Linked DNA regions of Sediminicoccus sp. KRV36. The protein of the gene in region 1 binds, or shares a complex with, the protein of each later gene. Links are inferred from orthologs where the notes say so. Each region holds a gene or a part of one and is shown on either strand. Other genes may lie near its edges.

Region 1 (3,348 bases):
TTCGGCCGCCCCCGCACCACCTTCGCTTTCCCCCCTCGCCAATCCTGATCTGCGCGATTGGCGTGGCCCGCTGGAGGAGTCTGCGGGAACCGATCCGGTCTGGCCCGCCCCGGGGCTGAGGCTGCGCAGCCTGGACCCGCAGGGAATGGGTGGGCGCCTTTTCGTGACACCGATTACCCCGCAGCAGCGCTCGCCCGGGGAGTTGCCCGAATACGGGCTTTACCTCCGGGCCGAGGGCGATGGCGCGGAAATCGGCTTCGCCCTCTCGGCCGATGCGGGGGCGGGCCCGATCCGGATGGCGCTGGAGATGCATGCGCCGCACGCCGCCGCCGGGCTGGACGTCTCCATCCTGCTCCAGGCTTCCGTGGCGGATGGGCCGGAGCCACGCTTGCTGCGGCAGATCAGGGCCGAGGCCCGGCCGAGGCTGCATCGCTTCGACCTCCAGCTGACCGAGGCGGAGGGCCGGCTGTTGCGTGCCGCCGGTCTGGATCTGGTGCTGCGTCTTGAAACGCCGGGGGTGCTGCAGCTTCATCCGCCGCGCGCCCTGGCCCGGCTGGCAACTCCCCAGACGGCCGAGATCGGCTTCGAGACACCCTTCATGGCCCTGCCCATTCCGCCCGCAGAGCCGGCGGACCCGGAATTGATGGAACTGGCCTGCCCCTTCACCTCCATCAGCATTCTCGCCGTGCCGGAGGCCATGACGCAGACCATCCGCCGTATCCTGGAGGGCACCGCCGCCGCCTTCGAATGCGTGGTGACGCTGGAGCCCGGATGGCCGGAATCGCTGATCCGGACGCTGCACGCCCTGGCCGCGCAGGATCCACGTCTGCGTATCCTGCCGGCCGGCGCGGCTTCGGCCACGGGTTGGCTCGCATTGGTCGAGATGCCGCCCGCGGGGGATGCCGGCTGGCTGGCGGCGCTGCACCGCGACGCCGCGCGTCAGGGCCGGGCGGAGGCGCCGGGCGTCGTGCTGGAGTGGTGCGGCTGAGGCTGCCTCGCCGGGCCGGATCATGGCCGCCGGGGCAAACGACCCCCGCTATCCACAGGGGCTTCACCATGGCGGCGGCATGCGGTCCAGGCTAGGGTGATTGCCACATGAACAGCATCCATCCGCCGCAAGACGACCGGGGCCTTTTCGGCCTCGGCTCCCGCCTGCCGCCGGCCAGCCTGGAGGCGGAGCAGGCCCTGCTCGGCGCGCTTCTGGCCAATAACAAGGCTTATGAGCGGGTCAGTGAGTTCCTTGAGGCCGAACATTTCGCGGATGCCATCCATGGCCGCATCTACAGCGCCATTCGCCGCCGGGTGGAAAATGGCCAGCTCGCCGATGCGGTGACCCTGCGCCACGAGTTTGAGCACACGGGCGAATTGGCCGAGGTGGGCGGCCCCGCCTATCTGGCGCAATTGCTGGGTGCGATGGTCGGCATCGTCAATGCTGGCGAATACGGCAAGCTGATCCATGATTGCTACATCCGTCGCCAGCTGATTGATCTCGGCGAGCAGGTGGTGAACCGCGCCTTCGGCGCCGAGCCCGAGCTGGAGGGCAAGCATCAGATCGAGGCGGCCGAACAGCAGCTTTTCGACCTCGCCACCGAAAAGGCCAGCGAGGGCGGGGCGATCAGCTTCGAACGCGCGCTGATCCGCGCTGTAGAGGTGGCGGCCAAGGCGAAGGAAAGCGGTGGTGGCGTCTCGGGCCTTGCGACGGGCCTGCGGGACCTCGATGCCAAGATGGGCGGGCTGCATGATTCGGATCTGATGATCCTGGCCGGGCGCCCGGGCATGGGGAAGACGGCGCTCGCCACCAAGATCGCCTTCGGCGCCGCCAAGGCCCTCCTGCGGGAAGCCGAGGAAACCGGCGGCAAGCCAGGCCAGGTGGCGATATTTTCGCTGGAAATGAGCGCCGACCAGCTGGCCAACCGCCTGCTTTCGGAAGCCAGCCGCATCCAGGGCGACCGGATCAGGCGCGGCGAGATCAGCCAGCGCGAATTCGACCATTTCGTCGGCGTCAGCCGCGAATTGTCGCAATTGCCCATCCTGATTGACGATACGCCCGCCATCACGCTCTCGGCGTTGCGCACGCGCTGCCGGCGGATCCAGCGCACCAAGGGGCTGCGCTTCCTGGTGGTGGACTACCTGCAGCTGATGCGCCCCGCGGCCGGCACGCGGCCGGAATCGCGCGTGCTGGAAATCAGCATGATCACCCAGGGGTTGAAGGCCATCGCCAAGGAACTCGCCATTCCGGTCATGGCGCTGTCCCAGCTTTCGCGCGCCGTCGAGCAGCGCGAGGACAAGCGCCCGCAGCTGAGCGACCTGCGTGAATCCGGCTCGATCGAGCAGGATGCGGACAGCGTCAGCTTCATCTATCGCGATGAGTATTATTTGAAACAAAAAGAACCAAAAATCACGAACTTCCCTGATGATTCAAAGTTCCAGGACGCCATGACGCGGTGGCAACAGGACATGGAACGCGCGCACAGCAAGGCCGATCTGATCATCGCGAAGCAGCGCCATGGCCCCACCGGCACCATCCCGCTCTTCTTCGAGGCTGAATTCACCCGCTTCGGCGACCTCGACACCACGCATGAGCAAAGCTATGGCGACTGAATGGCGCATGGCCTCCTGACGATTGATTGCGGCGCGGTGGTGCGCAACTGGCGCCGCCTGTGCGAGATCCATGCGGGCGGCGCCGTCGCGGCGGTGGTGAAGGCCAATGCCTATGGGCTGGGCGCCGCGCCCATCGCGACCGCGCTGCGCGACGCCGGCTGCCGCCATTTCTTCGTCGCCACGGTGGATGAGGGCGAGGCCCTGCGCAAGGTGCTGGATGACGGCCCGATGATTGCCGTGCTGGATGGCTTCCGGGCCGGCCGCCACCCGCGCCTGACGCCCGTGCTCAATAGCCTGGAACAGATCGAGGCCCATGCGGGGCAGGTCATCCTGCATGTGGATAGCGGCATGTCCCGCCTGGGCCTGCCCGTGGACGAGCTGGAAGCCCTGGCGCGCGATCCGGGCCGGCTCGCGCATCTCGAGACGCTCTTTGTCATGACCCATCTGGCGGCGGCCGAGGATGTGCGCCATCCGTTGAACGCGGCGCAGCTCGCCCGCTTCAATGAGGCGTGCCTGCGCTTGCCGCGCGCCCGGCGCAGCATCGCCAATTCCTCGGGCATTTTCCTGGGGCCGCGCTTCGCCAGCGAATTGGCGCGGCCGGGGGCGGCGCTTTACGGCATCAACCCCACACCCGGCCGGCCCAATCCGATGGAGCCCGTTTTCACCCTTGCGGGGCAGGTGCTGCAATTGCGTGACATTCCCGCTGGCCAGACGGTGGGCTATGGCGGCGCCTGGCTGGCCACCCGC
Region 2 (3,345 bases), 750 kb from region 1 along the record:
ATGCGTTGTGTCGATGAATAATATATCGCCATCAGAGAGATTTTTGTTCAGGAAATCCAGCTGAATATCTTGTGCTTTTGATTTGATCAATTCGATATTTTCTATGCCGTATAGGAAATCTTTCGGGAAAGGTTCAATTGCAATATGGCGACCTGATCCATTCTTTTTGAGGGCGGCCTGAGCAACAAGTGTGGATGTGCCACATCCAATTTCAATGATATTTTTTGGCTTTAATTTCCTAATCATGCAATAGTAAGACATTGCGTCGCTATAGCTGAATGGGCCGTGCGTCCACGAGTATTCTGCTGGATCAGACGAATGTTTTGGTGGATCAAATTCATTTGAAAAAATACTGAGTTCAATCAAAAAGTTTTTCAAAAAATCTGCGTCTTGGAAAATATAATCAAGGCATATATTTGATTTTTTCGAAAACGCATCTTCAATTTCGGAGATTTTTGGAATCTCCGAATAAACATCAGACCGAGTAATCGTCACCCCGGCTTCCTGTAAAAAGCGACGGAGCTTGGATGGCGCGAACACCAATTTTTTGAGTGTCGCGGCCAGCTCTTGCATCTCTGCATCATCGTAGCAGACGACGTCGTCAGCGACATACTGCCCCCGCGGGATGGACTTCAAGATCTGAAGCGTCTTCGGCAACATGGGCGCTGCTCCTGCTGCGCGGGGAGATATCGACATCATTCGGCCAAATGACGCCGTTTGCACCCATAAAGATGCAGCACAAACAAGCCGACGACGACCCCGGCCGGCAACAGGCCAAGCGGCGCCGGCCGGCCCCAAACTGCCCGGCCGCCGTGTACCCCCGCCTGCAAGCGGGCCCCTTCGGCAAGCGTGGCGCCCGCCGGAATGCGGCCCACCGTGGCAGGTCCGCCTTGGTTTCCCCATCGAGATTTCAGCGGTCCGCAATAGCGTCTAATCTGCGCCCCGCAGATGGCGCTTCCTCCCAACTTTCTCGATGAACTTCGCGCCCGGACCCCGATGCCGGGGCTGGTCGGCCGGCGCGTGCGGCTCTCGAAATCCGGGCGGAACTGGAAGGGCCTCTGCCCCTTCCACAATGAAAAATCGCCATCCTTCTATGTCTATGATGACAGCTTCCACTGCTTTGGCTGCGGCGCGCATGGCGACGCCTTCGCCTTCATCATGCGCGCCGAGGGCGGCGGCTTCATGGAGGCCGTCGAGCGCCTGGCCGGCGAAGCCGGGCTCGACATCCCCAAGCCCACGCCCGAAGCCGCCGCCCGCGAACGCCGCGCGAAGGATCTTTACGGCGTGCTCCAGGCCGCCGAAGCCGCCTATGCCCGCCGCCTGCGCACCCCCGAAGGTGCCGAGGGCCTCGCCTATCTCCAGCGCCGGGGCCTGACCGAGGAGACGATCAGGCATTTCGGCCTTGGCTGGTCCGGCGCCGGGCGCGGCGCCTTGCTCGCCGAACTCCGCGCCGAGGGCATCGAGCAGGCCCAGCTCATCGAAGCCGGCCTGATGCAGGAGCGCGAGGGCTTCAACGGAGAGGGGGCCCGCGTGGTGGACCTGTTCTTCAACCGCGTCATGTTCCCCATCCGTGACCGGCGCGGCCGCACCATCAGCTTTGGCGGCCGCATCCTCGGCGATGGCCAGCCGAAATACGTGAACGGGCCGGAGACGGTGCTGTTTTCGAAGCGCCGCAACCTCTACGGCCTGGACCTCGCGCGGGAGGGCGTGTTTCGCGGCGCCACCCTCCTGGTGGCCGAGGGCTATATGGACGTGATCGCGCTGCACCAGGCGGGGTTCACGGGTGCCGTCGCCCCCCTCGGCACGGCCCTGACGGAGGACCAGTTGCAAGCCCTCTGGCAGGTGAGCCCGGAGCCGGTGCTCTGCCTCGATGGCGATGCCGCCGGCCAGCGTGCCGCGGCCCGCACGGCGGAGCTGGCCATGCCCCTGCTGGCCCCGGAACGCTCGCTGCGCTTCATCACCCTGCCGGGCGGCGAGGATCCGGATACCCTGATCCGGCAAAAGGGGCCGCGCGGCTTCCAGACGCTGCTGGATGCCGCGCAACCGCTCGCCGAGGCGATCTTCGGCCTGATCGTGGGGGGAAGGCTGCCCGAGGCCCCGGAGGCGCGGGCCGCCCTGCGCAACCGCCTGGCCGGCATCGCGCAGACCATCCCCGACAAGGCGCTGGCCAGCGAATTTCGCAGCGCCTTCTTCAATCGCTTCTTCGAGCTCTCGCGCAAGCCGGGCAAGCGGGCAGCGCCGCGGCACCCCCGCCCGGTGGTGGACCCCGAGGGCATCCAAGCCGAGCGCGCGCGCATCATTCTCGCCATCTGCATCCATCAGCCGGAGATTTTGCGGGATGCGCAGGAGCCGCTGGCCCTGCTGGATTTGCCCGATGGCCCCGCCCGGCAGGTGAGAGATGCGCTTTTGGCGTGGATCGAAGGTGCCGCGCGCCTTGACTCGGGCGAGTTGATCGCCCACCTCGCCCTGTGCGGGATCGCTCCAGCCGCTGACTGGGTCCTGCGCGCCTCTGGTTTGCCGATGGAGGCACGCCCTGGCGCGCAACCCAAGGAGGCTCTGGACGCTTTCTGGCAGATGTTTGGTTTCCTCCGGGGTGAGGCGGAGCTGGCCGAGGACGCTCGGGCAGCCCAAATGGCGTTTGCGGCGACCAATGATCCGGCCGCGCAAATCCGCCTGATCCGCCTGACCGAGGCGCTCGACGCGCTGCGGCGTGGCGAGTCGGACGAAGCGGACGCGGTATAGTGGGGGGGTATTTCTCCCCCGGCACGAGAATGGAGTGACGCATGGCGACCAAGACGGCGAATGGCAGCGAGACGGCCGAAGCGCGCGAGGAAGCGGTCGAAGGCGTGCTGCTCGACATCACCTCCGCCGCCGTCAAGAAGCTCATCGCCCGTGGCAAGGAGCGCGGCTACGTCACCTATGACGAAGTCAACGCCGCCATGCCGCAGGAGCAGGTGAGCAGCGAATTCATCGAGGACACGCTCTCCTCCCTCTCGGAAGCCGGCATCAACGTCGTCGAGGCCGAGGAATCCGAGGAGGGTGAAGCCAAGCCCGCGAAATCCGAGGATGGCGAGGAAAAGGAAGAAGAAGAGGCCGGCGGCAATGTGGACGAGGAAAGCCTCGGCCGCACCGACGACCCCGTGCGCATGTATCTGCGCGAGATGGGCAGCGTCGAACTGCTGAGCCGCGAGGGCGAGATCGCCATCGCCAAGCGCATCGAAGCCGGGCGCGACATGATGATCACGGGCCTCTGCGAGAGCCCGCTGACCTTCAAGGCCATCATCGCCTGGTATGAAGCGCTGAAGGCCGAGCCGCCGCGCATGCTGCTGCGCGATGTGATCGACC

What was found. The genes of interacting proteins can lie anywhere in the genome.
Region 2: the proteins of LHU95_RS02085 (region 1) and dnaG are in contact, whole or in part, in a crystal structure (PDB 2R6A), measured with the Geobacillus stearothermophilus proteins. The link is inferred for Sediminicoccus sp. KRV36 from one-to-one orthologs. Residues at the interface, in WP_033016901.1 of Geobacillus stearothermophilus: Ser13, Glu15, Ala16, Gln18, Glu91, Leu92, Asp94, Ala95, Val96, Pro97, Thr98, Ala99, Ala100, Asn101, Tyr104, Tyr105, Ile108; in WP_049624496.1 of Geobacillus stearothermophilus: Lys456, Leu457, Leu458, Pro459, Ala460, Asn463, Ala464, Leu467, Leu535, Leu536, Ile537, Ala538, Gln544, Glu545, Asp548, Tyr549, His552.

The regions. Positions count from the first base shown.
Region 1 is NZ_CP085081.1:436,762-440,109, forward strand. What follows is about bases 455-3,348. They hold LHU95_RS02085 (replicative DNA helicase), read left to right. Parts: upstream 455-1,095; coding sequence 1,096-2,601; downstream 2,602-3,348. Other genes in these bases: LHU95_RS02080 (tetratricopeptide repeat protein), read left to right, coding at 455-988; alr (alanine racemase), read left to right, coding at 2,602-3,348. Also shown: more of LHU95_RS02080, read left to right, coding at 1-454. UniProt on the Escherichia coli protein: The main replicative DNA helicase, it participates in initiation and elongation during chromosome replication. Travels ahead of the DNA replisome, separating dsDNA into templates for DNA synthesis.
Region 2 is NZ_CP085081.1:1,182,839-1,186,183, forward strand. The notes cover bases 455-3,345. They hold dnaG (DNA primase), read left to right. Parts: upstream 455-948; coding sequence 949-2,742; downstream 2,743-3,345. Other genes in these bases: LHU95_RS05255 (class I SAM-dependent methyltransferase), read right to left, coding at 455-660; rpoD (RNA polymerase sigma factor RpoD), read left to right, coding at 2,784-3,345. Also shown: more of LHU95_RS05255, read right to left, coding at 1-454. UniProt on the Escherichia coli protein: RNA polymerase that catalyzes the synthesis of short RNA molecules used as primers for DNA polymerase during DNA replication.